DNA from 3 places in the Streptomyces sp. NPDC050535 genome. Region 3 is predicted to be linked to each of the others. Evidence: riboswitches for the same ligand, from Rfam matches in the RefSeq annotation. Region 3 holds a riboswitch; each other region holds the start of a gene.
What was found. A riboswitch is a leader RNA that binds a small molecule or an ion and turns the genes downstream of it on or off. The one in region 3 is predicted to bind cobalamin.
Positions count from the first base shown of each region.

Region 1: another riboswitch for cobalamin. It lies ahead of ACIBLC_RS34340 (cobalamin biosynthesis protein); the one in region 3 lies ahead of ACIBLC_RS18015 (CbtB-domain containing protein).
Region 2: another riboswitch for cobalamin. It lies ahead of metE (5-methyltetrahydropteroyltriglutamate--homocysteine S-methyltransferase); the one in region 3 lies ahead of ACIBLC_RS18015 (CbtB-domain containing protein).

Region 1 is NZ_JBITHE010000022.1:69,022-79,353, forward strand. It holds gene cobN (cobaltochelatase subunit CobN) at 1-2,019, opposite strand, end outside; gene ACIBLC_RS34335 (cobyric acid synthase) at 2,016-3,524, opposite strand; gene ACIBLC_RS34340 (cobalamin biosynthesis protein) at 3,521-4,465, opposite strand; cobalamin riboswitch at 4,565-4,708, opposite strand; gene ACIBLC_RS34345 (DUF397 domain-containing protein) at 4,980-5,189, shown strand; gene ACIBLC_RS34350 (hypothetical protein) at 5,427-6,068, opposite strand; gene ACIBLC_RS34355 (helix-turn-helix domain-containing protein) at 6,112-6,966, opposite strand; gene ACIBLC_RS34360 (hypothetical protein) at 7,263-7,484, opposite strand; gene ACIBLC_RS34365 (anion permease) at 7,497-8,729, opposite strand; gene ACIBLC_RS34370 (lysozyme) at 8,941-9,684, opposite strand; gene ACIBLC_RS34375 (class II aldolase/adducin family protein) at 9,883-10,332, shown strand, end outside.
Region 2 is NZ_JBITHE010000001.1:902,760-913,091, reverse strand. It holds gene ACIBLC_RS03855 (hypothetical protein) at 1-383, shown strand, start outside; gene ACIBLC_RS03850 (LURP-one-related/scramblase family protein) at 451-1,107, opposite strand; gene ACIBLC_RS03845 (phosphocholine-specific phospholipase C) at 1,197-3,248, opposite strand; cobalamin riboswitch at 3,566-3,713, shown strand; gene metE (5-methyltetrahydropteroyltriglutamate--homocysteine S-methyltransferase) at 3,896-6,214, shown strand; gene ACIBLC_RS03835 (FAD binding domain-containing protein) at 6,468-7,190, shown strand; gene ACIBLC_RS03830 (NAD(P)H-binding protein) at 7,301-8,155, opposite strand; gene ACIBLC_RS03825 (nuclear transport factor 2 family protein) at 8,152-8,577, opposite strand; gene ACIBLC_RS03820 (TetR/AcrR family transcriptional regulator) at 8,670-9,263, shown strand; gene ACIBLC_RS03815 (MFS transporter) at 9,568-10,332, shown strand, end outside.
Region 3 is NZ_JBITHE010000007.1:114,412-124,743, forward strand. It holds gene ACIBLC_RS17975 (class I SAM-dependent methyltransferase) at 1-170, shown strand, start outside; gene ACIBLC_RS17980 (class I SAM-dependent methyltransferase) at 167-1,489, shown strand; gene ACIBLC_RS17985 (DUF1295 domain-containing protein) at 1,486-2,283, shown strand; gene ACIBLC_RS17990 (anti-sigma factor domain-containing protein) at 2,350-3,102, opposite strand; gene ACIBLC_RS17995 (sigma-70 family RNA polymerase sigma factor) at 3,099-3,683, opposite strand; gene ACIBLC_RS18000 (alpha/beta hydrolase) at 3,919-4,584, shown strand; gene ACIBLC_RS18005 (histidine phosphatase family protein) at 4,934-5,524, shown strand; gene ACIBLC_RS18010 (CbtA family protein) at 5,689-6,447, opposite strand; gene ACIBLC_RS18015 (CbtB-domain containing protein) at 6,468-6,689, opposite strand; cobalamin riboswitch at 6,724-6,865, opposite strand; gene ACIBLC_RS18020 (beta-ketoacyl-[acyl-carrier-protein] synthase family protein) at 7,131-8,906, shown strand; gene ACIBLC_RS18025 (Ku protein) at 8,953-10,026, opposite strand; gene ligD (non-homologous end-joining DNA ligase) at 10,131-10,332, shown strand, end outside.

The DNA of each region.
Region 1 (10,332 bases), on a different contig from region 3:
CAGCACGAGGTTCACCCGCGGCTCGGCCTCCGGACCGCCACCGAGAATGTGCAGGCCGTCCCGGATCTGCACGTCCTTGATCTCGCACAGATAGCCGTCGATGTGCATGACGAACGAGTCGAAGTCGCCGTCGTCCGGCTGGTCGTCGACATGCAGGTCGTGGTGCAGCTCGGCCGCCTTGACCAGCGTCCAGATCTGCGCGCGCACGGCCGGGGCCTTCGTCGGGTCCAGGTCGGACACGAGCGCGTACTCGTCGAGAAGCTGCTCCAGCTTCGCCAGATCGCCGTAGGTGTCCGCGCGCGCCATCGGCGGCACGAGGTGGTCGACCACCGTGGCGTGCCCGCGCCGCTTGGCCTGCGTGCCCTCGCCTGGGTCGTTGACGATGAAGGGGTAGATGAGGGGGAGTTCGCCGAGCACGGCGTCGGGCGCGCAGCCGCCGCTGAGCCCGAGTCCCTTGCCGGGCAGCCATTCCATCGTGCCGTGCTTGCCCATGTGCACGACGGCGTCGGCGCCGAACCCTGCTTGAGAAGATGCAGTCTCCAGCCACCGGTACGCCGCCATGTAGTGGTGCGACGGCGGCATGTCCGGGTCGTGGTAGATCGCGATCGGATTCTCGCCGAAGCCGCGCGGCGGCTGGATCATCACGACGACGTTCCCGAACTGGAGGGAGGCCAGCACGATGTCGTCCCCGTCGAGGTACAGGTTGCCCGGCGGCTCGCCCCACGCCTCCACCATCCCGCCGCGCAGCTCGGGGTCGAGCTTGTCGAACCAGGCCCGGTAGTCGGCCAACGGCACGCGCGCGGGAGCGGAGGCGAGCTGTTCCTCGGTCAGCCACTCGACATCATGGCCGCCGGCCGCGATGAGGCGGTGGATCAACTCGTCGCCGTTGTCCGGGTATTCGGTCAGCGCGTACCCGGCGCCCCGCAGCGCGTCGAGCACCCGCACCGCCGAGGCGGGCGTGTCGAGACCCACCGCGTTCCCGACCCGGGAGTGCTTGGTCGGGTAGGCGGTGAAGACCAGCGCGAGCTTCTTGTCGGCGTTCGGCTTGTGCTTCAACCGGGCGTGGCGCACGGCGATCCCGGCGACGCGCGCGGCCCGCTCGGGGTTGGCGACATAGACCGGAACGTCGTCGGGGCCCTGCTCCTTGAAGGAGAACGGCACGGTGATGAGCCGCCCGTCGAACTCCGGGATCGCGACCTGCATCGCCGCGTCCATGGGGGACAGGGCGGCGTCCGAGGCCTCCCACGCGGCATGCGAGGAGGTGAGGCAGAGCCCTTGCAGCACCGGGATGTCGAGATCGGCGAGCGCCCCGATGTCCCAGGCCTCCTCGTCACCGCCGGCGGAGGCCTCCGAGGCGTGGGTGCCGCCGGCCGCGAGCACGGTGGCGACCAGCGTGTCGGCCCTGGCGAGGATCTCGTACAGTCCCGCGTCGGCGTCGCGCAGCGAACCGCAGTACACGGGAAGGGCGTTGGCCTCCCGCGCCTCGATCGCGTCGCACAGCGTGTCCACGAAGGCGGTGTTGCCGGACAGTTCGTGCGCCCGGTAGAAGAGCACGCCGATCGTCGGGCGCCCCTCGACGAACGCGCGCTCGCCGTGCACGCCGTACGCGGCCATCAGCCGCGGCTCCTCGAAGCCCTCGCCGGTGAGCAGCACGGTGTCGGAGAGGAAACGGGCCAGCTCGGTCAGGTTCTCCGGGCCGCCCTCCACGAGATAGCGCAGCGCCTCGGCGACCACACCGGCGGGCACGGACGACTCGGCCATCAACTCCGCGTCGGGAACGGCCTCCCCGCCGAGCAGCACGGTCGGAACGCCGGACGCCTTCAGGAAGGCGAGCCCGTCCTCCCAGGCACGCTTCCCGCCCAGCAGCCGTACGACGGCGACGTCCGCGCCCGCGACCAGCGCGGGGAGTTCGGCGGCGACATCCACCCGGGTCGGATTGCCGATCCGGTACGCGGCGCCGGAGGCCCGGGCCGCCAGCAGATCCGTGTCGGCGGTCGACAACAACAAAACTGTGCTCATGCGGGCGCTCCCGGTGGAATGAAAGGCAGTCCTGACGGCGCGCCCGACTCGATGAGCCGCCACAGCGCGTCCGTATCCGCGTGTTCCTCGATCAGATCGCCGAGCAGGTCCAACTGCGCCTCGCGCAGCGCCGCGAACGACGTGTCGGCGGCCGGTACGAAACGACGGCCCGCGGCGGCCGCCACCTCGCGCAGGAACGCGCGCCTGAACCCGTCCGACTCCAGCGAGCCGTGCCAGTGCGTGCCCCAGACCGCGCCGACCCGGCAGCCGTCCAAGAAGGCCTCGCCGCCGGTGACTCGGGCGATGCCGTGATGGATCTCGTATCCCTCGACAGGCTCGCCGAGCGCCTCGCCGACGGGCCGTGCGAGCGTCTTCTCCCGCGCGAACCGCACCCGTACGGGCAGCAGTCCGAGCCCGTCGACGTGCCCGGCCCGTGACTCGACCTCGTCCTCGATGTGCTCGCCGAGGAGCTGGAAGCCGCCGCAGATGCCGAGCACGGGCCGTCCCTCGGCGGCCCGTCGCGCGATCGCGTCCGCGAGGCCGCGCTCCCGCAGCCACTCCAGCGCCTTCACCGTCCCCCGGGTCCCGGGGACGACGACGAGGTCCGCGTCGGTCAGTTCCTCGGCGCGGTCCACGAACCGCACGACGACACCCGGTTCGGCGGCCAGCGCGTCCACGTCCGTGAAGTTGGACATCAGGGGGACGGCGCAGACGGCGACCCGGAGGATGTCCTGGCCGACGGGGGCGGCCACCACCGACTCCCGGACCGTGCCCCTCAGCGAGACCCGCAGCCCGTCCTCCTCGTCGATCCCGAGCCCGTGCCGGAAGGGCAGCACACCGTAACTGGGCCGCCCGGTGAGCCCCTTGAGCATGTCGAGGCCCGGCTCCAGCAGGGAGACGTCCCCGCGGAACTTGTTCACCAGGAACCCGGCGACGAGTTCCTGGTCCTCGCGGGAGAGCAGCGCGACGGTCCCGAAGAAGGACGCGAAGACGCCGCCACGGTCGATGTCACCGACGACGAGCACGGGCAGCCGCGCGTTCCGCGCGATCCCCATGTTCACGATGTCGGTCCGCCGAAGATTGATCTCGGCGGGACTGCCCGCCCCCTCGCAGATCACCGCGTCATACGTGCCCCGCAGTTCGGCGAGACACTCCAGCACGGTCCCGAGCAACGACTCCTGCCGGCCGCCGTGATAGCCGCGGGCGCTCATCTCGCCCACGGGCCTGCCCATGAGCACGACCTGACTGCTCCGGTCGCCGCCCGGCTTGAGCAGCACGGGGTTCATCAGCACGCTGGGCTCCACCCGGGCGGCCTGCGCCTGCATGGCCTGCGCCCGCCCGATCTCGGCACCCTCCCGCGTCACGAACGAGTTCAGCGACATGTTCTGCGCCTTGAAGGGCGCCACCTTGACACCCTGGCGCACCAGCCACCGGCAGATCCCGGCGGTCACCACGCTCTTGCCGGCGTCGGAGGTGGTTCCGGCGACCAGCAGCCCGCCGCTCATGAACCGCCTCCCCGCCGCTTCGGCAGCAGGCCCGCGGCACACACGCCGAACGCGAGCCAGCTCACACGCCGGGACAGCCGCACGGCGCGCTCGATGTCGCCGACCGCGACGGCCCGGCCCTCCCCGTTCAGTACGGGCCGGTGCTCGACCCTTCCCCCGTACGCGAGGGTCCCGCCGAGCCGCACCCCGAGCGCCCCCGCGAACGAGGCCTCCACGGGACCGGCGTTGGGGCTCGGATGCCTCCCCGCGTCAGCGCGCCAGGCGCGCACGGCGCCCCGCGGGTCGCTTCCGGCGGCGGCGGCGAGTACCGCGGTGAGCCGCGCGCCCGGCCAGCCCGCGACGTCGTCGAGCCGTGCGGAGGCCCAGCCGTAGCGCCGGTACCTGGAGGACTTGTGCCCGACCATCGCGTCCAGGGTGTTGACGGCACGGAACCCGACAAGACCGGGCACGCCGGCCACCGCACCCCACACCAGAGCCCCCACCACGGCGTCGGAGGTGTTCTCGGCGACGGACTCGACGACGGCCCGGGCGATCCCGTCCGCGTCGAGAGCCTGCGGATCCCGCCCGCACAGACGCGGCAGCCGCTCCCGGGCCACCTCGACGTCGCCGGCCGCGAGCGCGCCGCCGATCGCCCGGGCCTCCCGGCCGAGGGAGGTGCCGCCGACGACGGCCCAAGTGGCGGCCGCGGTCAGTGCGATGGAGGCGGTACGGGAATCACGTACGGAACGGGCGGCGAGCGCCGCGAGCCCGGCGGCACCGCCGGCGCACACGGCCGTGTGCAGCGCGCCCCAGCCGCGGTGGTCCCGCCAGAGCGTCCGTTCCACGGCACCCGCGGCCCGCCCGAAAGCGGCGACCGGATGTCCACGGCGGGGATCGCCGAGCAGCAGGTCACCGAGAAGGCCGGCGGCGGCGCCGTACGCGAAGACGCGATCGGCACGCACCGGCTCAGCCGGCCGTCAGGTCAGGCACAGCCGTCGTTCGCAGGGCACTTGGGCAGCCGCGCATGGCGATATGTCCTCACTCAGGGTGTCCACGCCCTGGTTCGAAGAGACCGGCGGTGAGAGTTCCTGGCTCCCGGGGAATTCCTTCCCCGATGACAGTGGCGGGACCGCGCCGGACTCACACCGGCTTCCTCTCTTGCCGCCGTACTTGGCCCCGGCAGTCCACCACGGGGTTGGAAGACCCGTCAACTTGCTGTTGACCTGCGACGGAGGAGTGTGCTGAGGCCCACACGGGGCCGGTTTTCCTCTAGGCCGACAAAAAGACCTTTCATAGACTCGAATACGACAATCGGGGAGCGGTCCGAGGGCGGTTGCCTCCGTGTGGTGACGTGGTGGGGCTCCTCTCGGCGGCCCTCTGGGCCGACCAAGATCACGGCGCTATCGTGACTCGGCATGGGGGAAAGAGACGGACACGCGTCGGGGGACGCCGGCTCTTGGGCAGCAGGAGGTAGGCGTGTCCTATGAGAACTCGTCCGAGCGGTTCTGGCACAAGAGCAGCTTCAGCGGGGCCGATTACGACTGTGTCGAGGTGGCGTTCGTCGGAGACGGCGTGATCGTCCGTGACTCGCAGAACCCGTCGGGGCCGTATGTCGTCCTGTCCGCCGAGCGGTGGCGGACTTTTCTGACGGCTTTCGCCGGCTCAGGGGGAGGGGGAGAGACGTGACGGATCATCATCTCGCCGAGATGCGGCACGCGGTGAACGGACTGCGCGGGGGGCCGCGGAGGATCTCGGTGTCGCTCGGGACCGTGCTGATGTGCGCGGTGCTCGGCGCGATGGCCGCGCTGACCGGCGCGGCAGCCGCACTGCTGGTGGACGGCATGGCCGCGCGGCTTACCGCCTGGGTGCTGGTGGCCGCGGTGACAGCCGTGGCCGCGGGACTGTGGTGGGGCTTGGCGGAGTTCAGGAGGAATCGTCCGCCGACTGCCTGTCCGCCGGCAGCTCGGACTGCCGCTGAGCCGGGACCACGGCCCGGCGGTCGTCGCTGAGGGCGGGTTCCGTCGAACCGGTCTGCGCGATCACCTTGGCCAGCTGACGGCTCATAGCGACCACCGGGGTCATCACGACGCCGGTCACGGTACCCATCAGCCATGGGTTGGTCAGTCCGAAGGCCGCCATGGCGCCGAGCAGTCCGGCGAGGCCCGCCACCAGCACGAGGATGCAGCTGGTGCAGTAGACGATCTTCGTGGTGAAGACCCGGAGATGGTCGTCCGTGCGATGACGGTCCAGGGTGTCCATCCGGTCGGCACGGTCCTGGTCCGCCATCGCGTCCCGCACGAGCTGGTTGTAGGAGAGGTCGGCGACGGGGGTCTGCCACCGAGCCGAGTCGGCGGAGGGGATGTCGTCGGCGTCCGCGTCGCCGCTCCCGCCGTCGTCGCCGTCGGAAGGGTCACCGGCGTGAGCGGCGGTGGCTCCAGCGGGCGCTTGGGCACCGGTGGCTCCACCGGCCCCTTGGGCACCGTCCGCACCGCCGGTACGCCAGGGTGCCCGCCCGATGGCAGTGAAGACCTCCCGCCACCACTCATTCCACGCGGCTGGCAGCATATGAGGCCTCCTCGCTTCTCCCGGGCTGCTGGGGCCCGGCAGATCAGCTGCTGTCGATACCGTCCCTGATCCGGCTGATCAGTTCGATGGCCTGCTCTCCGCCGAGGGCGACCTCACGGAGATATTCGAAACACTCCTGGTGGCGCACGATCAGTTCGTGGTCGTCACGGGTGGACTGGTTTCCCTGGACCTCGAGATAGAGCAGGTCCTCGTCGTCGAGAAAGCCCAGCAGGATGAAGCTGCCGCGGGTGGAGTAGTGGGCGCCCGCGGCGAAGGGGAGCACCTGGAGGGACACCTGGGGGCGCTTCGAGGTGTCGATGAGGTGCTGCAACTGGGCGCGCTGCACCCTCGGTCCGCCGACCTGCCGGTGCAGTGCCGCCTCGTCGACGACGAAGAAGGTCAACGGCGGGTCCTCGCCCTCCATCGTGCGTTCCTGGCGCGCGGTGCGCAGCTCCACGATTCGCCGGGCCCGCGCCTCATCGACCCGGGGGGTGAGCAGGGCCATCGCGTAGTCGTCGGTCTGGAGAAAGCCGGGCACCACGATCGGGTTGTAGGTACGGATCGACGCGGCGGCGCTCTCGTAGCCCAGGTACTGACCGAACCCCGGTCCCAGGATGTCGTTGTACTGGGCCCACCAGCTCGCGCCCTTCGAACCGCGCGCGGCTTCCTCCAACTCCGTGACGAGTTCGAGTTCCGCCACCTCGTACTGCTGGAGCAGGGCGCGCAGATCGGTGACCGAGAGGCTGACCGTGCCCTGCTCGATTCGCATGATCTTGGAGAGTGACCAGTCGAGGGCGTGGGCGGCCTGCCCCTGTGACTGCCCCGTGGCCTCGCGGGCCTTGCGGAGCGCGAGCCGCAGTCTGCGGCGGTTCAGGCTCGGATCGACATCCCTCGGCATGGTGGCTCCTCGCTGTCGTCGTGACGGCTCCATGAATGGCATATGTCAGGGAGCCGTATGGTCGGTCGACGCTATCAGAGAGCTTGGTGCCAGTATGACATATGTCGCTTCGCCGCATCGCGTACGCTCGATCGAGTGAGTCGCCTGAGGTCAACGGGCAGAAAAAAGCCGGGTGGGGCGCACTTTGACGTGCGCCCCACCCGGCTTCGGTCGTCGAGGCGGGCCGTCGGACCGCGGCCCGGGCGGGCCTTCGGGCCGCGGTCGGGAGGGCTGCCGGATCGTGGCCGGATGGAGCGTCAGGCCACGATCAGATAGATGCCGTACGCCACCGCCGCCGCGCACGCCGCGAAGCAGGCGTACGCGCCGGTGACCGCGAGGGCGGCGCTGCCGCCCCCGGCCGGTGCCGACTCGCGCTTGGAGAGGCCGACGATGCCCAGGGTGAAGAGGCCTACGAGGCCCACGGTGGCCACCAGGCTGACTCCGAACACGGAGCCGAGCGCTGCCCAGTCGATGTGCATGCTGTTCGTTCCTTACACCGGGGCCGGAGCGGTGGGCTCCGCGTCCGGGGACGGGATGGTGGCCTTGAGGTCACCGGGGAGCGGGCCCGCGGGAGGCGGAGTGACCGCGGCGATCGCGTTGGTGACGACGCCGGAGGGCCCGGCGTCGGTCTCGTTGACGTTGTCGATGGTCACCGGCTGACGGCGCGACAGGTTCCAGATGACACCCGCGCCGGTCACCAGGAGGCCGCCCGTCAGGACGATGCCCCAGGTGCCCTGCTTGGTGAGGAACTCCGCGCCGGCACCGACCAGGCCCGCCGCCGGGAGCGTGAGGCCCCAGGCGATGAACATCCGGGTCGCGGTCGACCAGCGGACGACACCGCCCTTGCGGCCGAGACCCGAGCCCATCACGGCGCCGGAGCAGGACTGCGTGGTGGAGAGCGAGAAGCCCAGGTGGGAGGAGGCCAGGATGACCGTGGCGGCACTGGTCTGGGCGGCGAAGCCCTGCGGCGGCGCGAGGTCGGTGAGGCCCTTGCCCATCGTGCGGATGATGCGCCAGCCGCCCAGGTAGGTGCCAAGCGCGATCGCCATACCGGCCGAGATGATGACCCAGGTCGGAGGGTTCGAATCCGGCGCGATCACACCGCCGGTGACCAGCGCGAGGGTGATGATGCCCATCGTCTTCTGCGCGTCGTTCGTACCGTGGGCCAGCGAGACGAGCCCCGCCGAGGCGATCTGGCCGGCGCGGTATCCCTTGGCGGTCGCCTTTTCGTCGGCACGGCTGCCGATCCGGTACGTCAGCCGGGTGGCCAGCATCGCGGCGAGTCCGGCCACCAGGGGCGCGGCGATCGCGGGAAGCAGCACCTTGGTGACCACGGTCGAACCGTTCACCGACGACCAGCCGGCCGACATGACCGCGGCGCCGATGAGGCCGCCGAAGAGTGCGTGGGAGGAACTGGAGGGCAGGCCCAGAAGCCAGGTCAGCAGATTCCAGAGGATGGCGCCGACGAGCGCCGCGAAGATCACTTCGGTGCGGATGCCCTCTTCGTTGATGATGCCGCCGGAGATCGTCTTGGCGACCTCCACGGAGAGGAACGCACCGACGAGATTCAGCACGGCGGACATGGCCACCGCCGTCTTCGGTCTCAGGGCACCGGTCGAAATGGTCGTCGCCATCGCATTGGCGGTGTCGTGGAAACCGTTCGTGAAATCGAACACGAGAGCGGTAACGATCACGATTCCGAGGAGGAGCGTGATGTGTTCCATTAACCCAGACTTCTATTGGACGTCAGTGGCAGGTGGACCGTAAGCAACCTGAATGAACGGAAGATGAACTTGGGGGGCATTGAAAGTGTCGCATGCGTCGAGCAAGCCCTTCGATGGTGCGAAAGGGGTGGTTCGTCGCTGATTCGGCACGAGTCCGACACCTGTTCCGACGTCTCGAACGCAGGCGGAACAAGGGATTCCGCCGCTTGCGCTATCCCTCGGCGAGCTTCTGGAGCTGAGCCGTGGATCCGTTGAAGAGATTCTGGTCACCCGGCAGGCTGCCGCTGTTGTCGTACTGCCAGAAGGTCCAGAGGGACCAGCCCGCCGGCAGGGCGCCCGCGGTCGCGGAGTCGTAGCGCGCGAGCCACAGGGCGTGGTTCGCGCCGAAGGCCCGGCTGCTGCCGGTGCAGGTGTTCCACCAGTGCGTGGTCGTGTAGATCACCGGACGGCGCCCGGTCCGGCGCCTGACCTCGTCGCTGAACGCCTTGATCCAGGTCACCATCCCGGCCTTGGTCAGGCCGTAGCACTTGTTCCTGCCGTACGGGTTGTACTCGACGTCGAGCGCGGGCGGCAGCGTCCAGCCGTCCGCACGCCAGGCGCCTCCGTTGCGTACGAAGTGCGCGGCCTGGGCGGTGCCGGACGACCTGTCCGGCAGGGCGAAGTGGTAGGCGCCGTGCAGGATGCCCACCTCGCGCGCCCCGTTGTACTGCTGGTCGAAGTACGGATTGCGGTAGGTGTGGGACTCGGTCGCCTTGACGTAGACGAACCGTGCGCCTTTCGTCCTGGCGCTCTGCCAGTCGACGTTCTTCTGGTGCGAGGAGACGTCGTGCCCCTTGGGCTTGCCGGCCGCGGAGGCCGACGCCTCGGCGAGAGCGGACCCTCCGACGGTGAGGGCGGCGACGGTGGCCGCGATGACGCGGGCGCGATGGCGGGACAGTCTGTGATCACGGGCCATGTTTCCCCCCGGAATGGCGACGTACGCGACAAATCCACCCAGAGGTTACTGGAAGATCGTCGAAAGCTCGGCAAGCTCCGGCCAACTGCTCACAAGCGGGCGACACATGCCTATATGTGGTCTTACGGATGCCTGGGTTCCGCCCTGAAATGCCTTCGCCGTCGTCGTGTCGAAGCCGGCGCCTGGCAGGATCGCGGGATGGCTGAGCAGCGGCGGGACGCACGGGGCGATCGGGGCGGGCGCGAGGGTGCACAGGGGGCGCGTGAGCGGCACGCGCCCGACGCGCGGGGCGCGGAGGAACGGGCGTGGGACGAACTCGTCGCGACGGCCCGCCGCACGGTGGCCGACGGGCTGGTCGTCGGCACCTCGGGCAACGTCTCCGTACGCGTCGGGGACACCGTCCTGGTCACGCCGACGGGAGTTCCCTACGACAGGCTGACGCCCGGTGACGCGGTGGGTGTCGACCTCGACGGCCGGCAGGTGCGGGGTTCGCTCCTTCCGACGAGCGAACTGCCCATGCACCTCGCCGTCTACCGCGCCACCGACGCGCGCGCCGTCGTCCACACCCACGCCCCGCACGCGACGGCCGTCTCGACACTCGTCGCCGAGCTCCCCCTGATCCACTACATGGCGGGTGACCTCGGCGGC
Region 2 (10,332 bases), on a different contig from region 3:
TGATCGTGGTGGCCCTGCTGGTGGCGGCCTTCGCGATGGGCGGGCTGCTCCTGTCGCAGACGGCGTACCAGGGCGGACTCGGCGCGCCGCTGGCCGTCGTGACTCTCGCCAATCCGATGGCCGCCGCGGTGATCGGCCTGTCCCTGCTCGGCGAACGCCTTCAGGGCGGCGCGGCGGGCGTGCTCCTCGCGCTGACGGGCGCGGGGATCGCGGCGTGGGGTGTGGTGACGCTGTCGCGCTCCGCGCCCGAAGTCCCGCTGCCCGCAGACATCCTCGACGAGCACCCGGTCGCCGCGGTGCTGGCTCTCAGGCCCGAGTCGGCGACGTACGAACCCTCGTTGCTGCCGCAGCAACCGAACCCGGGGCATCTCACGGCCCGGTAGAACCGCCACGGGAACGTGAGAGGGCGGCCGCGGAGTGTCCGCGGCCGCCCTCTCACGCGGTTTCGTGTCAGCCCAGTCCGCGGGAGTCCTGCTTGAGCGCCGTGTCGACGGTCAGCGCCGTCGCCACGACCAGGCTCAACAGGGGTTCGGGGAGCTGGTGGTGGATCTGCAGTACGTAGTTGTCCGCAGTGGTGAACATCGTCTTGGCGAGGCCTTCCCAGGTCTTGGTGATCCGGGCGACCTCGTTGTCCGACCGGTCGACGATCGCGAAGTTCCAGGCGCGCCAGTTCTCCGCCTTGATCGCGCCGACCTGCTGACCACCGGCGTTGATCGCGAAGCTGATCTTCCCGATCATGTTCTGCTGCACGATCTCACCGACCGGCGAACCGTCCGGACGCGCCACCAGGACCCGCGACTTCAGGAACTTACGGGGGCGGGTCAGCAGCAGCTGCGGCTGACCGTGCGCGTCGCGGATCTCCAGCTTGTGGGTCATGAACTGGTCGAGGCCGGCGAAGAAGCGGAGGATCTTCTTCAGCGCGCTCTGTCCGACCTGGACGACCGAACCGAGCTGGTTGCCCTGCTGGTCCATCACCTTGTACTCGTTGGTCAGCTCGATGAGCTTGGCCTTCTGGTTGACCACGAGTACCGGCTCGGTGAAGAGGGTGCCGCCGCCCGCCGCGACCCCGGCCTGCCGCTCCGCGGGAGTGTTCGAATGTGTGTTCACCGGGGCACACTATCGTGCGATGGCCGGAGATCAACCAGCAGTTGACCAAGCCTCGGCCGGTCCGCGGAGCGGGTCCGCCGGCCGACGCGTCAGTGGGTAACGATCGCCGGGTCGCTCACGCCCGGCCGGCCGTTCTCCACGTGTCCGGCGAACCGGCGAAGGAAGCTCGCGTCCGTGTCGGACACGACGGTCAGGTCGTACCAGCGCTTGTCGGCCCGCAGTTCGAAGGTGTGCCGCACGGTCGCGCCCGGCCGCACCTTGAACGACTTCGGCCGGCCGCCGTAGCCGTCGCTCACCTTCAGGTTGACCGTGCCGGAGCCCCTGTTGGTGAAGGTCAGTTCGACGTCACCCCCGGTGTGCCGCGCGGTGGCCTCGGGTCCGGCCTTCTTGCCGGGGCCCTTGAAGGTGCGCAGGAAGCCGTTCGGGCCGTGCACCGTCAGGTCGTACGAGCCGTTCGAGTACGCGGAGTTCCAGGTGTCCGAGATCTTCCTGCCCGCCTCGGTCGTGTAGGTCCAGGGGCCGTCGGTGCGGTTGCCGGACGTGACGAGGAAGGCGGCGCCGGCCTTGGCGCCCGAGCCGAAGGTGAGCGTGAACTTTCCGGCCGCCGGATCCGCCGAACCGTCCACGAGGGGCGCGTACTTGAGCGGGCGGGCCGGGCGCGTGCCGCGCTCCTGCCTGGGCAGGGCGGGGTTCGCGGGCGGTGTAGGCACATAGTCGGGGTGGCGGTCGTTGTCCGGCGGCTCGTAGCCGTCGGTGTCCGGCAGCGCGACCGGCTTCGTGTTCTTGTGGGCGAAGTCGAAGGCCGAGCTGAGGTCGCCGCTGATCGCGCGCCGCCAGGGCGAGATGTTGGGCTCGTGCACGCCGAAGCGGCGCTCCATGAACCGGACGATCGAGGTGTGGTCGAGCGTCTCGGAGCAGACGTAACCGCCCTTGCTCCAGGGCGAGACGACGAGCATCGGCACCCGCTGGCCGAATCCGTACGGTCCGGCCGTGCGGCTCGCGTCACCCGCGTACAGGTCCGGACCGACGTCGACCGTGGACTTGCCCTGCGCGGCCGACTGCGGCGGGAACGGCGGTACGAGGTGGTCGAAGAAGCCGTCGTTCTCGTCGTACGTGATGAACAGGGCCGTCCTGCCCCACACCTCGGGGTTCGAGGTGAGCGCGTCCAGGACCTGGGAGATGTACCAGGCGCCGTAGTTCGCGGGCCAGTTGGGGTGCTCGGTGAAGGCCTCGGGCGCGACGATCCAGGAGATCTTCGGCAGCTTCCTGCCCTGCACGTCGGCCTTCAACTGGTCGAAGAAGCCCTCGCCCTTGCGGGCGTCCGTGCCGGTGCGGGCCTTGTCGTAGAGCGGGTCGCCGGGCTTGGCGTCGCGGTACTTGTTGAAGTACAGCAGCGAGTTGTCACCGTAGTTGCCTCGGTAGGCGTCGGAGATCCAGCCCCAGGAGCCGTTCGCGTCCAGGCCGTCGCCGACGTCCTGGTAGATCTTCCAGGAGACGCCGGCCGCCTCGAGGCGCTCGGGGTACGTCGTCCAGTCGTAGCCGACCTCGTCGTTGCCGAGGACCGGGCCGCCGCCGACGCCGTCGTTACCGGTGTAGCCCGTCCACATGTAGTAGCGGTTCGGGTCCGTGGAGCCGATGAACGAACAGTGGTAGGCGTCGCAGATGGTGAACGCGTCGGCCAGCGCGTAGTGGAACGGGATGTCCTCACGCGTCAGGTACGCCATCGTCGTCGACGACTTGTTGGGCACCCATTTGTCGTACTTGCCCTTGTTGAAGGCGGCGTGTCCGTCGCTCCAGCCGTGCGGGAGATCCTGGATGAACTGCATGCCCAGGTCGTCGGCGTCGGGACGGAAGGGGAGCACGTCCTTGGTGCCGTCCGACTGGTACCAGACCGATTTGTCGCCCGACGTCTTGGCCGGAACCGGGTCGCCGAAGCCGCGGACACCCCTCAGCGAGCCGAAGTAGTGGTCGAACGAACGGTTCTCCTGCATCAGGACGACGATGTGCTCGACATCGTCGATCGTCCCGGAGCGGTGGTTCGCGGGCAGCGCCGCGGCCCGCTCGATGCTGCTGTTCAGTGCGGTGAACGCCGCGGTACCGCCGGCGAGTTGGAGGAAGCGGCGCCGATTCACTTGGGGCATGGCTGGGTGACCTCTTGTCCTGACGGAAACAACGGACGTACGGGATGACCGGGCTGGCCGGGATACTGCTGGAACGTGTGCGATTGGAGTGTTCCAAGAGCACCGAACGGCAAGGAAGGGTCCCGTGGCCCCCGCGTGAAACTCGGAGGTACGTGCGGCGAACGGCGGTAAACGGAACGCCAACCCGGCCTCCCGCAACCAACGTCGGGCAAAAGTCTCGCCGCCCGGCATGTGGGCGATGTCCCCCGCAGCCTCGCGCGGCCCTCTAGGCTGGTCGGTGCAGCTGGTTCGCCCCGTCCGCCAGACGGGAGCGTCGCAAGAGGGAACCCGGTGGGAATCCGGGACTGCCCCGCAGCGGTGAGTGGGAACGACCGCCGTCATACGCACTGGGCCCGGCCGGGTCTGGGAAGCGACGGCCAGTAGATGTCCTCCGCAGGGAGGGCGCGCCCACAAGTCCGAAGACCTGCCCGCTGCCCGCGCGCGACCCCTCGTGCGCGGACATCCCGGTGACCTCGTGGGCGGGTCGGCGCACATATCGGACGGACGACCGTGTCTCGCGTACGAGGATCGTTCCGTCCGGTCGCCGGCCCTTCGCGCCCTCGTCCCGTCCCGGGATTCCAGGGAGATATCTCGCGAAGGAGATTTCCGTGACAGCGAAGTCCGCAGCCGCGGCAGCACGGGCCACCGTGTACGGCTACCCCCGTCAGGGCCAGGGCCGGGAGCTCAAGAAGGCGATCGAGGGCTACTGGAAGGGCCGCGTCGACGCCGACGCCCTCCGGGCCACCGCCGCCGAACTGCGCCGGGCCAACTGGGAGCAGCTCGCCGGTGCCGGCATCCACGAGGTCCCCACCGGTGACTTCTCGTACTACGACCACGTCCTGGACACCAGCGTCATGGTCGGCGCGGTCCCCGACCGTCACCGGGACGCCGTCGCCAGCGACCCGCTCGACGGGTACTTCGCGATGGCGCGCGGCACCCAGGACGTCGCGCCGCTGGAGATGACCAAGTGGTTCGACACCAACTACCACTACCTGGTACCCGAGTTGGGCCCTGACACCGTCTTCACCACCGACTCCGCCAAGCAGGTCGCCGAGTTCAAGGAGGCCCTGGCTCTCGGGCTCACCGCCCGGCCGGTCCTCGTCGGCCCCGTCACCTACCTGCTGCTCGCCAAGCCCGCGCCCGGCGTGGCCGCGGACTTCGACCCGCTGACCCTCCTCGACCGACTGCTGCCGGTGTACGCCGAGGTCCTCGCCGACCTGCGCGCGGCGGGTGCCGAGTGGGTACAGCTCGACGAGCCCGCGCTCGTGCAGGACCGCACGCCCGCCGAGCTGAACGCGGTCACCCGCGCCTACCGCGATCTGGGCGGACTCGCCGACCGCCCGAAACTGCTGGTCGCCTCCTACTTCGACCGGCTGGGCGACGCCCTGCCGGTACTGGCCAAGGCCCCGGTGGACGGCCTCGCCCTCGACTTCACCGGCACGGCCGCCGCCAACCTGGACGCGCTCGCCGCCGTCGGCGGACTGCCGGGCAAGCGCCTGGTCGCCGGCGTCGTCAACGGCCGCAACATCTGGGCCGACGACCTGACCAGGTCGCTCGCCACCCTGGGCACCCTGCTGGGCCTGGCCGACCGGGTCGACGTGGCCGCGTCCTGCTCGCTGCTCCACGTCCCGCTCGACGCCGCCGCCGAGAGTGACATCGAGCCGGAGATCCTGCGCTGGCTCGCTTTCGCCCGCCAGAAGACCGCCGAGATCGTCACCCTCGCCAAGGGTCTCGGCCTCGGGACCGACGCCATCGCGGCGGAACTGGCCGCCAACCGGGCCGACCTGGCCTCCCGGGCCGGTTCGGCGCTCACCCGCGACCCCGCGGTGCGGGCCCGGTCCGCCGCCGTCGCGGACGCCGACGCCCGCCGCTCGGAGCCGTACTCCGAGCGCGCCGCCGCCCAGCGCGCCCACCTCGGTCTGCCCCTGCTGCCGACCACCACCATCGGCTCCTTCCCGCAGACCGCCGAACTGCGCACCGCGCGGGCCGATCTGCGCGCCGGCCGGATCGACAGCTCCGGGTACGAGGACCGCATCAGGGCCGAGATCGGCGAGGTGATCTCCTTCCAGGAGAAGACCGGCCTCGACGTCCTCGTGCACGGCGAGCCCGAACGCAACGACATGGTCCAGTACTTCGCCGAACAGCTCACCGGCTACCTCGCCACGCGGCACGGCTGGGTCCAGTCGTACGGCACCCGTTACGTCCGCCCGCCGATCCTGGCCGGTGACATCTCCCGCCCCGAGCCGATGACGGTGCGCTGGACGACGTACGCCCAGTCCCTGACCGACCGCCCCGTCAAGGGCATGCTGACCGGCCCTGTCACCATGCTCGCCTGGTCCTTCGTCCGTGACGACCAGCCGCTCGGCGACACGGCCCGCCAGGTCGCCCTCGCTCTGCGGGACGAGGTCAACAACCTTGAGGCGGCCGGGACTTCGGTCATCCAGGTCGACGAACCCGCGCTGCGCGAAACGCTGCCGCTGCGCGCCGCGGACCATCCGGCGTATCTGGCGTGGGCCACCGAGGCGTTCCGGCTCAGCACCGGCGGCGTACGCCCGGACACCCAGATCCACACCCACATGTGCTACGCCGAGTTCGGGGACATCGTCCGGGCCATCGACGACCTCGACGCCGACGTCATCAGCCTGGAGGCGGCCCGCTCACACATGCAGGTCGCCCGGGAGCTGGCCGAGCACGGCTATCCGCGCGAGGCCGGTCCCGGCGTCTACGACATCCACTCGCCGCGCGTGCCGAGCGCGGACGAGGCATCCGCCCTGCTGCGCAAGGGACTTGAGGCCATCCCCGCCGAGCGGCTGTGGGTCAACCCCGACTGCGGACTGAAGACGCGCGGCTGGCCCGAGACGCGCGCGTCGCTGGAGAACCTGGTCGCGGCGGCCCGGACGGTCCGCACCGAACTCGCCGGGTCCTGACCCGCCGGGACGACCGGGAAGGGCACGCCGCGGCCCCTTCCCGGTCGTCCCCGGCCGTCGGGCCGGAGCAGGTCACGGAAGGTACGTGTAGGGCTCCTCGATTAGGTGCTCGCCCGTGAGGGGAGCACAGGGTGGAGAAGTGAGCCCTGTACGCGCCCCCGCGTGCGCGGGAAAAATGCGCTTTGTCAGAGGTCAATCGGCCGGGGTATCGCCCACCCGGGCCACCGAGTTCCAGAAAGACAGGTCGGCCACCGTGCTCTTGCGTCTGCCCACGTCCGTGTCCGAAGCACAGGAGTGCCTGGCCGAAGGGGCGGTGCCCATAGGCGGGGCGACACTGGTGTGGGCGGGCTGGCAACGGGACGGCTTCCCGGAGCAGGCGATGTCGTTGCGCGAACTGCCGGCGGCCAACGCGGTCGAGCGAGGGGCACTGGGCGCGGGTGTCGTGCTGAACCGGATAGACGACAGCGTGCCGGAGGCGCTGCGCCGGGCGGCCTCCTCCGTGGGGACCGGCGCGGTCCGCCGGACGGCCACCGTCGGCGGCAACCTCGTCGGCAGCACGCTGCGATGTCTGCTGCCCGCGGCGCTCGTCCTGGACGCCCGCGGGGTGGTCCTGGAACCGGACAGCGTCTACGAGACCGACCTGGCCGAGGTGCTGGCCAAGCGTCATCTGCTGCTCAGCCTCCACTGGCGGGAGCCGGTCGCCAGCAGTTACCACAAGCTGACGGGCGAGGCGGGCGGGCCGCCGCCCCTCGTCGTCGCCGCCGCCGTGCACCGTGGCGAGGACGGTCCGTCCCGTCTCCGGGTCGCCGTCCGCGACGGCTACGAGGTGCTCAGCGACGGCACCTCGTGCGACGGCGACACCGAGCAGGTCCTCGACGCCCTGCGTCGCACGACAGTCGGCGGACTTCCCGACCCGGCTTGGGAAGTGGTCCGCCAGCAGGTCACCGAACTCCTGGGCCGCCCCGGCGTCCGCTGAGAAAGGCCGATTTCCCCGAGTCGGAGCGGGCCGCCGACTCGGGCTGTCCGCTCGGGCCGCCGACTCGGGACGCCTGCTCGGGCCGCCGACTCGGGATGCCCGCTCGGATCTCAGACCCGTAGCCGGCCCGTCTCCCGTTCAGCGAAGGCGCGGAAGCCGCGCGGCGGGCGGCCGGTGAGGCGCTCGACCGTGTCGGTGGTGCGGTCCTCGGCGCCGTCGGCGATGGCCCGGTCCATGCCGGCGAGCATCGCGGCGAACTCGGCGGGCATGTCGGCGGTCAGCCGGTCACGCATCTGCTCGTAGGACAGTTGACTGTGCGTCACGGTATGACCGGTGACCTGGGTGAGGATCGCCGCGATGTCGCCGTAGCTCAGCGCTGTCGGCCCGGTGATGATCAGGTCGGTGTTCGGGGCCGACGTCTCGGTCAGGGCGTGGACGGCGACGGCGGCGATGTCGTCGGCGTCGACGAATCCGACGCGGCCCTCGCCGGCCGCCGTCCGGATGGTGCCGTCCGCTCGGACGGTCCGGGCGTGCGCGTGGTCGCCGGTGAAGTTCTGCATGAACCACGAGGGCCGCAGGACCGCCCACTCGGCGAACAGGCCGGGCAGTGCCCGGTGAACCTGCCCCACGGCGGGGCCTCCCTCGGGGATCGCCGACGAGCTGAGAAGAACCGCGCGCCGCACTCCGGCCGCCCGGGCCTGCCGGAGGAAGGGCAGCATGACGGCTGCCGGGTCGGGAGCGCCGAGCGGCGGGATGAGATACATCCGGTCCACGCCTTCGAGGGCTCCCTCGAAGGACGTCGGGTCGTCCCAGTCGAACCGCACGGCGGTGGCGCCGTCCACGGGGGTGGCGCGGCGGCCGGCGGCCTTGACGCGCCGTCCCGCGGCGGCCAGTTGCGCGACGACACGGCTGCCGGTGGTGCCGGTGGCCCCGATGACCAGGGTGAACTCCTCGGCGGGGTTCATCGGTTGCTCCCGGCGAAGTCCGCCGCGGGGTCCTGGACGGCGAGCGGGTTCCAGTAGTCGCGGTAGTGGGTGATGAGGCCGTCCCTGACGGTGACCACGGCGATGTAGGACATGTCGAAGGGGCTGTCGGTGTCCACCAGCCTGCCCACACCGCGCATCTCGACCACGATGGTCTCCGGGGCGAGGGTCTGGTGGATCTCGACGTAGGGGAAGTCGTGCAGGTCCACGTGGTCCGGATACGAACGCATGTACTCGGCGATGGCCGTCCTGCCCTCCAGCCGCTTCGGCCAGCCTTCCGGCGCGAAGGGGAACTCGAGGACCCCGTCCCCGTCCCACAGGTCCACCCAGCCGGGGATGTCCTTGTCCAGCAGAAGCCGCAGGCCGCGGCGGTACAGGTCCACCGGTGCGGTGTTCGTGTTCATGGGGTGCTCCGTCCCGTAGAATGCGGACCCTGGGTCCGCTTCATGTGGCCGACGATACGGACCCCGGGTCCGTTTTGCAAATGGAGGCACGCATGTCCGACCGCAAGCCCCGCGCGGACGCCGCCCGCAACCGCGAGGCCGTCCTCGCGGCCGCCGACACGCTGTTCGCCACCTGCGAGAGCCCGGAGGCGGTCACCATGGCCGACATCGCGGCAGCGGCCGGCGTCGGCAAGGCGACGCTCTTCCGCGGCTTCGGCGACCGCACCGGCCTGATCCACGCGCTCTACGAGACGCGGCTCGCGCCCATCAGACTCGCCGCCGAGGAAGGCCCGCCGCCGCTGGGGCCCGCGACCCCGCCACTCCAGCGCGTACCCGCCCTTCTCGACGCCGTCCTGTGCTTCAAGATCGACAACCGCCACCTCGCCCTGGCACTGGAGGGAATCGGCGGCGACAGCCCTTACCGGGCGGAGCACTACGAGCGGTGGCACAGCACGCTCCAGGAGTCGCTGGAGAAGGTCCCCGGACTCACCGACGGCGACTTCGCCGCGCACGCCCTGCTCGCCGCCGTCCGCGCCGACCTGGTCGAACACCTCATCGGGCGGCAGCGGATGACACGCGATCAGCTGCGGGCCCAGCTCGCGGCCTTCATCGCCCGACTGCTGGGATCCTCCGCACCACGGGACTGACCACCCGCGCCCGCGCATCGGCCTCGACCAGCGTCGCGCGACCCTCGGCGCGGCCCAGGTCCGCCACCTGGACGACGGGGCTCCGGGACCGGCGGAGGCGCTCGCCACGCGGGGCGAACCCGCTCACCGAGAGGGTCGTGACGACAGCCGTGAAGGTCCCGGTCGGTCGTGACGAGCGCCGTGAAGGTCCTGGTGGGCGAGGCGATGCCGGAGGCGTGGAGCCGTGGAGTTATTTGCACATCGGCGAGCACGAAACTAGCCTGCTCATGGATGTGCAAATAACTCGTCACCCATGGGAGCCCTCGTGCCCTTCCCTGCCAACACCCCAGTCGAGAAGATGACAGGGCCGTACGCACGGCGCTGGTGGGCACTGCTCGTGCTCTGTCTGAGCCTCCTGATCGTCGTCATGGCGAACACGTCGCTGATCGTGGCCGCGCCGGACATGACCCGGGACCTGAGCCTGAGCAGCAGTGACCTGCAATGGGTGATCGACGGCTACACCGTCCCGTACGCCGCGCTGATGCTCGTACTCGGTGCGATCGGCGACAAGTACAGCCGCCGCGGCGCCCTCGTCACCGGTCTGCTGATCTTCGCCGGCGGTTCGGTGATGGGCAGCCTCGTCGACCGGACCGAGCTGGTCATCACGGCCCGTGCGGTCATGGGCATCGGCGCGGCCGTGGTCATGCCGGCCACGTTGTCCCTGCTGGTCGCGACCTTCCCGCGGGCCGAGCGCGTCAAGGCCATCACGGCGTGGAGCGCCACCTCGGGCCTCGCCATAGCCGTCGGCCCGTTGGTTGCCGGATGGCTCCTCGAGGACCACGCCTGGGGCTCGACCTTCCTGATCAACGTGCCGATCGCGGTCGTCGCCGTCATCGGCGCGCTGGCGCTGGTGCCGCCGTCCAAGGCGGCGGGCATCGGCCGGATCGACTACGTCGGCGGGCTGCTCTCCATCGTGTCGATCGGCTCCCTGGTGTACGCGACGATCGAGGGCCCGCACTTCGGCTGGGGCGCCGGACCCGTGACCGCCGCCGTGGTCGCCGTGGTCGGTCTCGTGGCCTTCGTGGCCTGG
Region 3 (10,332 bases):
TGTGGCGCGAACGCTTCACGGAGCGCGCGGACGAGGTGGCCGCGCTGGGCTTCGACGACACGTTCCGGCGTATGTGGAGCTTCTACCTCGCCTACTCCGAGGCCGGGTTCCGCTCCGGCTATCTCGACGTACAGCAGTACCTGTTGACCAAGGAGAACCCCTCCCCATGACCACCACCCGCACCACCCCGCCCCGTACCGGGCCGGCCGCCGCCCACCGGCTCGCCGCGCTCGTCGAGACCGCGCTCGGCGGTCCCCTGCCGGTCCGGCTGCGAGCCTGGGACGGCAGTGAGGCGGGGCCGAACGAGGGCCCGGTGGTCGTCGTACGGTCCCGGCGCGCCCTGCGGCGCCTGCTGTGGGAGCCAGGTGAACTGGGCCTGGCGCAGGCGTACGTCACGGGCGAGCTCGACGTGGACGGCGACCTCGGCGAGGGGCTGCGCGTGCTGTGGTCCGCGGCGCGGGAGCAGCGGTCGGACACTCCGCGGCTCGCGTTCGCCGACAAGGCCCGCGCGCTCGGCACGGCGGTGCGGTTCGGCGCCGCGGGGCCGCGTCCGGCGGCGCCCGCCTCCCAGGCGCGGCTGCGTGGCGGCCTGCACAGCAAGGCCCGGGACCGGGCCGCCATCAGCCATCACTACGACCTGTCCAACGCCTTCTACCGACTGCTCCTCGACGAGACCATGGCCTACTCCTGCGGCTACTGGACGAGCGACAAGCCGGACTTCACCCCGGCCGACTCCCAGCGCGCCAAGCTGGAGCTGATCTGCCGCAAGCTCGGCCTGGTCCCCGGCGCCCGGCTGCTGGACATCGGCTGCGGCTGGGGCTCCCTCACCCTGTACGCGGCGGAGCGGTACGACGTGCGGGTCACCGCGGTCACACTGGCCCGCGAGCAGGCGGCGTACGTCCGTGAACAGGTCGGCGAGCGGGGGCTGGAGAACCGGGTGGAGGTGGTGTGCCAGGACTACCGGGACATCGCGGGCGGTGGCTACGACGCCGTCTCCACCATCGAGATGGGCGAGCACGTCGGGGACGCCGAATACCCGGCGTTCGCCGCGTCCCTGCACCGGATGGTCCGTCCGCGGGGCCGGGTGCTCGTCCAGCAGATGTCGCGCGGGGCGAAGGCGCCCGGCGGCGGGGCGTTCATCGAGGCGTTCATCGCGCCCGACATGCACATGCGGCCACTCGGCGAGACGGTCGGCTTCCTGGAGGAGGCGGGCCTGGAGGTGCGGTCCGTGGAGTCGCTGCGCGAGCACTACGTGCGTACGGTCGGCGCCTGGCACCGCACCCTGGAGGAACGCTGGGACGAGGTCGTGGCGCTGGTCGGTGCGGAGACGGCCCGCGTGTGGCGGCTGTACCTGGTCGGCGGGGCCCTGGCGTTCGAGGAGCGGCGCATGGGTGTGGACCAGATTCTGAGCGTCCGGCCGACGCCGGACGGGGAGAGCGGCATGCCGGCGACGCCGGAGGACTGGTACGAGGGAGTTGACCGGCCGTGAACGGATTCGAGTGGGGCGCCTTCGCGGTGAACCTGGCGTGGGCGGCGGCGGCCGCTTTCGGCGTCATGCTGGTGACGTTCGTGATCGCCGTGCGCAAGGGCGTGCACCGGGTCGTCGACGTCGCCTGGGGTGTCGGGTTCACCGCGGTCGCGGTGGTGACCTGTGCGGTCTCCGCCGATTCCGGCGACGCGGGCAGGCGGTACCTGGTCACCGTGCTGACGGCCGTGTGGGGGCTGCGGCTGGCCCTGCACATCGCCCGGCGCGGGCGCGGCCACGGCGAGGACCCGCGCTACGAGAAGATGCTGGCCAAGGCCTCCGGGAACCGGAACCTGTACGCGCTCCGCATGGTGTATCTGCTCCAGGGCGCCCTGGTGTGGCTGGTGTCGCTGCCCGTCCAGGCGGCCCAGTACATCGCCGGCCCTCTCTCGGGCCTCGCCGTGGCCGGTACGGCCCTGTGGGCGCTCGGAATGTTCTTCGAGGCGGTGGGGGACGCCCAGCTCGCCCGCTTCAAGAGGGATCCGGCCAACCGGGGACAGGTCATGGACCGCGGGCTGTGGCGCTACACGCGCCACCCGAACTACTTCGGTGACTTCTGTGTCTGGTGGGGACTGTTCCTGATCGCCTGCGACTCCCTCGGAGCGGCGGCGGCGGTGGCCGTGTCGCCGGTGGTGATGAGCCTGCTGCTGATCAGGGGCAGTGGGAAGCCGCTCCTTGAACGGCACATGGCGGAGCGTCCCGGTTATGCCGAGTACGTGGCGCGGACCAGCGGTTTCTTCCCGCTGCCGCCGCGCTGACGACCCGGGTCCCGCCGGACCCGGACACTCACCCACAGTGTCCGGGTCCGGCGGGACCCCGCTCCCTCAGGCGGGGAACTCCATCAGGGCGAGCGGAGCGGATGTGGGCCGGTCCGAGCCGCCCGCCGGTTCCACGGTGATGCCCATGCCCGACGCACCGTCGACAGCGCCCTTCAGCAGGACGGTCTGGTCGCTGCGGCCGGGGTTCATCAGACCGGCGGAGCGCATGGTTCCGCCGTCGTCGAACCACAGCTGGTAGACCTTTCCACTGGGCGGCGCCGCCATCCCGGAGACGGCGAACACCGCCCTGTCCCGGCTGTCGGAGACCACGACGGTGCCGCTGGTGCCGTCCGCCAGTTCGGCGACCTTGGTCCTGGCGTCGGGCGCGGTGAGCACGGCGGCGATCTGGTCGGTGCCCTGTTCGGCGCGGTCGGCCTGCTCGATGGCGTCCTCGGCGCGCTGGTGCTGCCAGACCGCGGTGCCGCCGAGCGCGGCCGCCGCCGCGAGACAGGCGGCCAGCGCCCAGCGCGACAGCGGGCGGGCCCGCAGCGCCGCGCGGCCGGAGCGGGTGACGGTCGGGCCACCGGGTGTCTCCTGCCGGACGCCGGCGATCCGGTGCAGCACCTGTTCCCGCAGCGCCGGGCGGGGCGTCACGGAGACGGCGAGACCGAGGCGGGCGGCGGTGGCGGAGAGTTCGGCGGTCTCTTGCGCGCAGGATTCGCAGCCCGGGAGGTGCCGCTCGAAGGCCTCGCGTTCCTCGTCGGACAGGGCGTGCAGGGCGTAGGCACCGGTCAGCTGGTGCAGATCGACGGTGATCACGCGGTCACCCCCAGGCAGTCGCGCATCCGGATGAGCCCGTCGCGCAGGCGCGTCTTGACGGTGCCCAGCGGAAGCGCCAGTGCCTCCGCCACTTGTCGGTAGGTGAGCCCGCGGTAGTAGGCGAGCTGGACGGCCTGACGCTGGATGTCGGTGAGGGTGCGCATGCAGCGGCGTACCTGCTCCCGCTCCAGCCGCGCCTCCACCTGTTCGCTCACCTCGTCGTACTCGGGGGTGTGCTCCAGGAGGGCCGCCTTGTGGTCCCGGGCCGCCGCGGCCTCCACCGAGCGCACCCGGTCGACCGCGCGGCGGTGGGCCAGGGTGAGGATCCAGTTGATGGCGGTGCCGCGGTCGGGGCGGTACCGGGGAGCGGTACGCCACACCTCCACCAGGACCTCCTGGGCCACCTCCTCCGACTGCGCCTGGTCGCGCAGGACGGCGCGGACGACGCCGAGGACCGGATTGACCACGGCGTCGTAGACCGACGCGAACGCGCCTTCCTCACCCAGGGCGACCTGACCGACCAACTCCTGAAGATCCGGTTCGCTCGAGGGGTTTCTGCCGATGTGCACGGCTTCTTTCACGGGGGTCCTCCGTGGTTGGGACATCTCCGGACGTAATCCGATCCTGAGAGGGCCACGGATTGGTCCTCGCACCGATAAAAACGCAGGTGGAGCCGGATGGCACGGGAAGGATGGCGGAGAGCGGACGGCAATGCCCTCCGCCGGGCGACCAAGCCACCGGGCGTCCGGCAACGAATCATCGGAGAACGGCTGATGTTCTCGGTGACTACGACCCGACGGTACGCGAGGAGCACGCATGGCAGGGCACGAGCAGCATTTCGCCCCCGAGGCGGCGGGCGCGCTGGTGCCTCGCCGGGTCCCGCGCCGGGCCCGGGCCGCCGTCCTGTTCCTGCACGGCGGCAGGGCGGACGGCCTGACGCCGTCGCGGCCTTGGCACCTGGCGGCTCTGCGGATGCGGCCCTTCGTGGGGGCGGTCGCCGCGGCGGTGCCGGAGGACTCCGTCCTGCTGGGAGAGGTGCGCTACCGGCTGCGCGGCTGGAACGGCGGCGCGGCCGACCCCCTGCGGGACGCCCGGCAGGCGCTGAGGGAACTCGCGCGGCTCGCCGGAGACGTCCCGGTCGTCCTGGTGGGCCACTCGATGGGCGGTCGCGCGGCCCTGCGTGCCGCGGCCGAGCCGCAGGTCCGTGCCGTACTGGCGCTCGCGCCCTGGATTCCGGACGGCGAACCGGTGGCCCACCTCCGGGACAAGGACGTCCTGGTCCTGCACGGAGACCGCGACCGCGTCACCGACCCGCACGCGTCCGTGTCGTTCGTCCACCGGGCCCGCGAGGCGGGCGCCCGCGCCGACGTCGTAGTGATCCCGGGCGGCGACCACGCCATGCTCCGCCGCGTACCGACCTGGCACCGTGCCGCGGGCTCGGCGGTCGTCGGCTTCCTGCGGGCCGGCTGCACGACCGTGTGACCCGGATCCCGCGGGCCCCCGCCGTGGACGGGGCCGGTGCCCGCCCCGGTCTCTGCTGCTCCAACGGAGTTTCGGGGCGGGGTTGTTGGGCCGCAGGACCGGCCGGGGGCCCTGTGTTTCCCCGGCGGGCGTGAGTGCGTACGCCGGGGGGCGTCGCCCCAACTCGCCGAATCTGTACGGCCTGGAGCTGCGGACCTGCGAAATCGACGAGCTCGGTGGGTGTTAGGTTCACGCCCGTCCCCCCGGTCGGCTGACGGCCGGCGACCCGGCCGCCGTACGCGGATGCCGTACGCGGATGCCGTACCCGGTGGAGACCCGAACCCGTGACACCAGCAGGAGGAGCCTTCCCGTGACCAGCCGTGTCATCTTCATCTCGCCCGCCACGAGCCGGGCGTTGCGGCAGGCCCGCTTCGACGACGGCGACTCGATCGACGACGCGGGAGCGGCCCGGGCACACGCGGCGGCCGGATCGCTCCCCCGCGCTGTCCGGGTCGTCGCCACGCCCAGTGTGCGGTGCCGCGAGACGGCGACGGCACTCGGTCTCCGTGCCGAGGACGCTCCGGGGCCCGCGGCATGGGACGCGGGCCGCTGGCGGGGCCGCACGCTGGACGAGGTCGGCGCCGCCGAGCCGGAGGCGGTGGCCCGCTGGCTCGCCGACACCGCCTCGGCACCCCACGGCGGGGAGTCGGTCGAGGATCTGTGCGCCCGGGTCGGGAGCTGGCTGGACAGCGTGGCGGACACCGACGGCCGCACGCTCGCGGTGGTCGAGCCGGAGATCGTACGGGCGGCCGTCGTCCACGCCCTGGGCCTGCCCGCCGAGGCGTTCTGGCGGCTGGACGTGCCTCCGCTGACGGCGACGGAGCTCAGCGGCCGGGCCGGGCGCTGGAACCTGCGGCTGGGACGGTTGCTGGACGAACCGGAGGCCGGCGCGGACGTCTGAGCCGCGAGGGCCGGGCAGCGGCCGGAGACTCCCGGTTCCCTCGGGTCCGACATCCGCCGGAAGCCGTTCCTCCCCGCTCGCCGCGCACTTGATGGGTCCTCACCGGAAAACGCGAGAGGGCCCCCGGACGGTTCCGTGGGCCCTCACCGGTGTCGCGGGACGGGTCAGTTGGGGGCGGCGACCGGCCGGGCCGTTGCGACCTTCGCGGGGCCGGGGTTCAGCAGCCGTTCGGCCAACTCGCCGAAGGCGAGGCCGAATCCGCCCCACAGGGTGATCTGGATGGCCAGCGCGGAGACGCGGAACCGCCACAGCACGGCGGCCGGGAAATCGGCGGGGACCTCGTTGATGACGGGCAGGAACGCGTACGCCAGCCCGATCGCGAGGGCGAAGGCGGCCACCGCGGCGACGGTGGCGTACCAGGTGCCCAGTCTCGGCGCGAGCCGCTTGCCCAGGATGGTCGCGGCGATCGCCAGCAGTACGCCTAGCACCATCATCAGGAAGTACAGGGTGGTGCGCTTGGCGATGGTGTCGTGGTCGCCGACCGCCGGCGGGTTGGCCGGGTACTTCAGGAACGGCACGACGTAGACCGCGAGCAGGGCGCAGCCGGACAGCAGCAGCGCGGTGGCGCGCGGGCTGAAGCGGCCCACGCGGCCGAGCGCGAAGCAGAAGGCGAGGGCGGCGATGCCGCCGAAGGCGACACCGTAGACCAGGACGCCGGTGGCCAGGCCCGCGGTGGACTGCAGGCTGCGGGAGACGAGTTCGACCTCGTGCTCGTGGCCCGCGGCGCGGGACTCCTCGAAGCTGATCGCGCTGTCGACGCTCGGCTCACCGAGGAAGTAGGCGACGATCAGGGCGAGCACGCCGGCACCGAGGCCGGCGAGCATGCCCCGCACGAGGAGATTTCTTACCGTTGCGGAGTTCATGAGCTGCGCCGAGTCCTTCGTCAGTGGCAGGGGAAGCCGAGAAGGTGGCGTGCGTCGTGCACCCACTCGTGGACTTCCCCGCCGGAGACGACGGAGGTGGCGCCCTGTTCGGCGCCGACGAAGTACAGCAGGACCAGCATCAGGATGCCGAAGAAGACCGCCCAGGGAGCGATGTCCTTGAGCGGCAGTTTCGCCGGGATGGCGGGGGTGGTGGGCGTCGGCTGGGCGACATGCTGCGCCATGGCAGGGCCTCCTCGGGAGTTCGCGTCCCATCTCGGTGGTGCACTGGACGACGGCTACGGGTCTGACTTGCCCCCCTCTCGCATAAGGGGTGGCACACAGTGGCGCGACCGTGCCGGGTTCCCACCGGCTTCCGTTCTGCCGTCGTCGATATCGCACCGACGGTACCGCGTGGCGGGTACATGGCCAAGACCAGGCCACCAGGCGTGATCCGTTTCTCCGGTCCGGCGACCGGTCGTCCGTCCCCTGTCCGAAACCCCTGACTCCCGGGGCCGGTTGGCGGGCCGACGCCGCATCCTCGCGAATACCAGGCGGGAAGAACGCTGCCCGCGATGGGGTGACATTGCGCACATCAGCGGCGGACGCGTCTAGCCAAGGGGTTCTTTGTCGCTGACAGTTGGGCGGGATATTTCCCATTCAATCGGCACAGAAGGATCCCTCCCATGCGCGATTCCTCCGACGTCCCCGTACAGCCCCACCCCGTCACCGTCGCCGAAGTGATACCCGGTGATCTTCTCGCGCTGTCGGAAGAGGACGTGACGGCGAACCGGTGGTACGTGGTGATGCACACCCTGCCGGAGAACCCGCAGACCATTCGGCTGGCTCTGCGACCGCCTCTCGGCGGAAGTGATCACGAACGGGTATTCCCGCGGAATCACCAAGTGACGGTGGGGAGTCGGCGTGTGGATGTCGCCGGAATTCCCGAGATCGATTCGGCCGGTCTGGAAACGGTCGAATTCAGGGACGGCGATCGGATCACCTCCCTGCGCGCCGTCGACCCCGGGGCCGTCGAGGAGTCGTACAGCCGCCGGTGGGGCCGGTGGTACCGGGATCTGGAGAGCCGGGACGAGGAGCCCGAGTCGGACTCGCAGCTGCGCGAACGGGTCGCGCGGGAAGTCGCCGAGGGTCATGTCGTACGGCATCTTCCGCGGCCCCGTGCGAGTGCGGCCGCCGGCGCCGTACGGCCTCGGCGGGTCGTGGTCACCGGGCTCGGAGCCGTGACGCCGCTCGGTGTGGGGGTGGCCGAGCTCTGGCAGGGACTGGTCGAAGGGCGGTGCGGGATAAGGGAGTTGGCGGGTGAGGAGTTCGCCGGGCTGCCGGTGCGGCTCGCGGGGTCCGTTCCCGTGGATCCCGCGGAGCTGCTGCCCCGGCCGCAGGCCCGGCGGATGAACCGGGCCGCGCAGTTCGCGGTGATCGCGGCGCGCGAGGCCTGGCGGGACGGCGAGCTGGACGGCGCGGGGACGGTCGAGAGCGGGCTCGATCCCGAGCGGGTCGGGATCAGCGTCGGCGCCATCCTCGGCGACGCCTCCGTGCTCGTCGGCGGTGACCGGCGGCTGCGGGAGAAGGGGCCGCGTGCCGTGTCACCGCTCACCACACCGATGACCGTGCCCTCCCAGGCCGCCTCGCAGGTGTCGCTCGCGCTGCGGATCACCGGCGAGGCCCGCACCGTGAGCAGCGCCTGCGCCTCCGGCACCGAGGCCATCGGGCAGGCCGTCGACCGCATCCGGTACGGGCACGTCGACGTCGCCCTGGCCGGTGGCGCGGAGGCGGTGGTCACCCCGGCGATCATGGCCTCGTTCGCCGCGATGCGCGCCCTGTCCACCCACGGGCTCGGAGACGGCGGATCGGCCAGCCCTTCCCGGCCGTTCGCCCGCGACCGCGACGGCTTCGTGAACGGGGAGGGCGCCGGTTTCCTGCTGCTGGAGGCCGAGGAGCACGCGCGGGCACGCGGGGCGCGGATCTACTGCGAGGCAGCCGGGTGGGGACTGTCCGCCGACGCCCACCACATGGCCGCGCCCGACCCCTCCGGCAGCGGTGTCGCGCTCGCGATGCGACGAGCCGTACGGGACGCCGGCGCCCATGCAGTGGACGTCATCCACGTCAACGCCCACGCGACCGCCACCACCGACGGCGACCTCGCGGAGGCGGGCGCCCTGCGGGCCGTACTCGGCGGGAGCGTGCCCGTGACCGCGCTCAAGGGCCACCTCGGTCATCTCCAGGGCGCCGCGGGCGGGGTGGAGGCCGTGGCCGCCGTGCTCACCCTCCACCACGGAGTCATTCCGCCCACCATCGGCTGCGAGGACCAGGACGACGCCATCGAACTGGACGTGGTGACCAGGACGCCGCGGCCACTGCCCGCCCTCGGCGACCTCGCCCTCAGCAACTCGTTCGGATTCGGCGGCCACAACGCGGTGCTGGCACTCCGGCGCCTGGCGTGACCCCGGCGACGCGGGCCCGGGAGGACATCCGCTCGCCCGGTGCGATTCAGGCGGACGCGCGCTTTCGGGGTGCCGCCTTCTTCGCCGCGGCGGCGCTTTTCGCGGTGGTCTTCTTGGCAGCGGCCTTCTTGCCGGCGGCCTGGGCAGTCGACTTGGCGGTCGTTCTGTCGGTCGCCTTCTTCGCCGCCGAAGTCTTCGCCGTCGCCTTTTTCGCCGTCGTCTTCCTGGCGGCCGACTTCTTCGCCGTCGACTTCTTTCCGCCGACCTCCTTGGGGGTCGTACGGGCGGGGAGCCGCTTCACCTCGGCTGCCTCGCCGGATTCCTCGCCCTCGCCCCGTGATTCCTTGGCCGCGCGCACGCTCTTCTCCAGGGCGGCCATCAGGTCGAGTACCTTGCCGCCGGTCTTCTCGCCGGCGGGTGCGGCGGGGGCCTCCACACCGGAGGCCTTGGCGGTGACGAGTTCCTCGACGGCCTCGCGGTAGTCGTCGTGCAGGTCGGCGAGCTCGACCTCGCCGAGGGTGTCCATCAGGGCGTCCGCCAGGTCCAGTTCCTTGTCACGGACGGTGACACCGGCGTCCGGGGCGACGTCCTGCGGCGCCCGGATCTCGTCCGGCCAGAGCAGACCGTGCATGGCGATGACGTCGTCGACGACCCGCAGCATGCCGAGGCGCTCCCGGCCCCGCAGGGCGAACTTCGCGATGGCGACCTTCTGGCTGCGTTTCAGGGCCTCGCGCAGAAGGGTGTACGGCTTGGCGGCGGGGACGCCGTTCGCGGACAGGTAGTACGCCGTGTCCATCTGGAGCGGGTCGATCCGGTCGGCCGGCACGAAGGCCACGATCTCGATCGTCCTGGCGGTCGGGATGGGCAGCTGGGCCAGGTCCTCGTCCGTGATCGGGATCAGCGTGCCGTCCGCGTCCTCGTACGCCTTGCCGATCTCGCCGCCGGTGACCTCGCGGTCCTCCGCCTCGCAGAACTTGCGGTAGCGGATGCGGCCGCCGTCCTCCAGGTGGATCTGACGGAAGGAGATCGCGTGGCTCTCCGTGGCGTTCACCAGCTTGATCGGGATGCTGACCAGGCCGAAGGAGATGGCGCCGTTCCATATGGATCGCACGTGCAGCACCTTTCCGTCCGCGACGGCCTCTGTTCGCGACGGCTTTCGTCCGCGACCTTTCGTCCGCGACGACTTCCGTTCGATATCAGCCGTTTTTATGGGATTGTCATCGTATGACGCCGATCACCGAGGTGGAGGGGCGAAGGCTCGCGCTGAGCAATCTGGAGAAGGTCCTCTATCCGGCGACCGGCTTCACCAAGGGCGAGGTGCTGCACTACTACGCGACGGCCGCCGAGGTCCTGCTGCCCCACCTCCGGGACCGGCCGGTGTCCTTCCTGCGCTATCCGGACGGACCCGACGGCCAGGTGTTCTTCG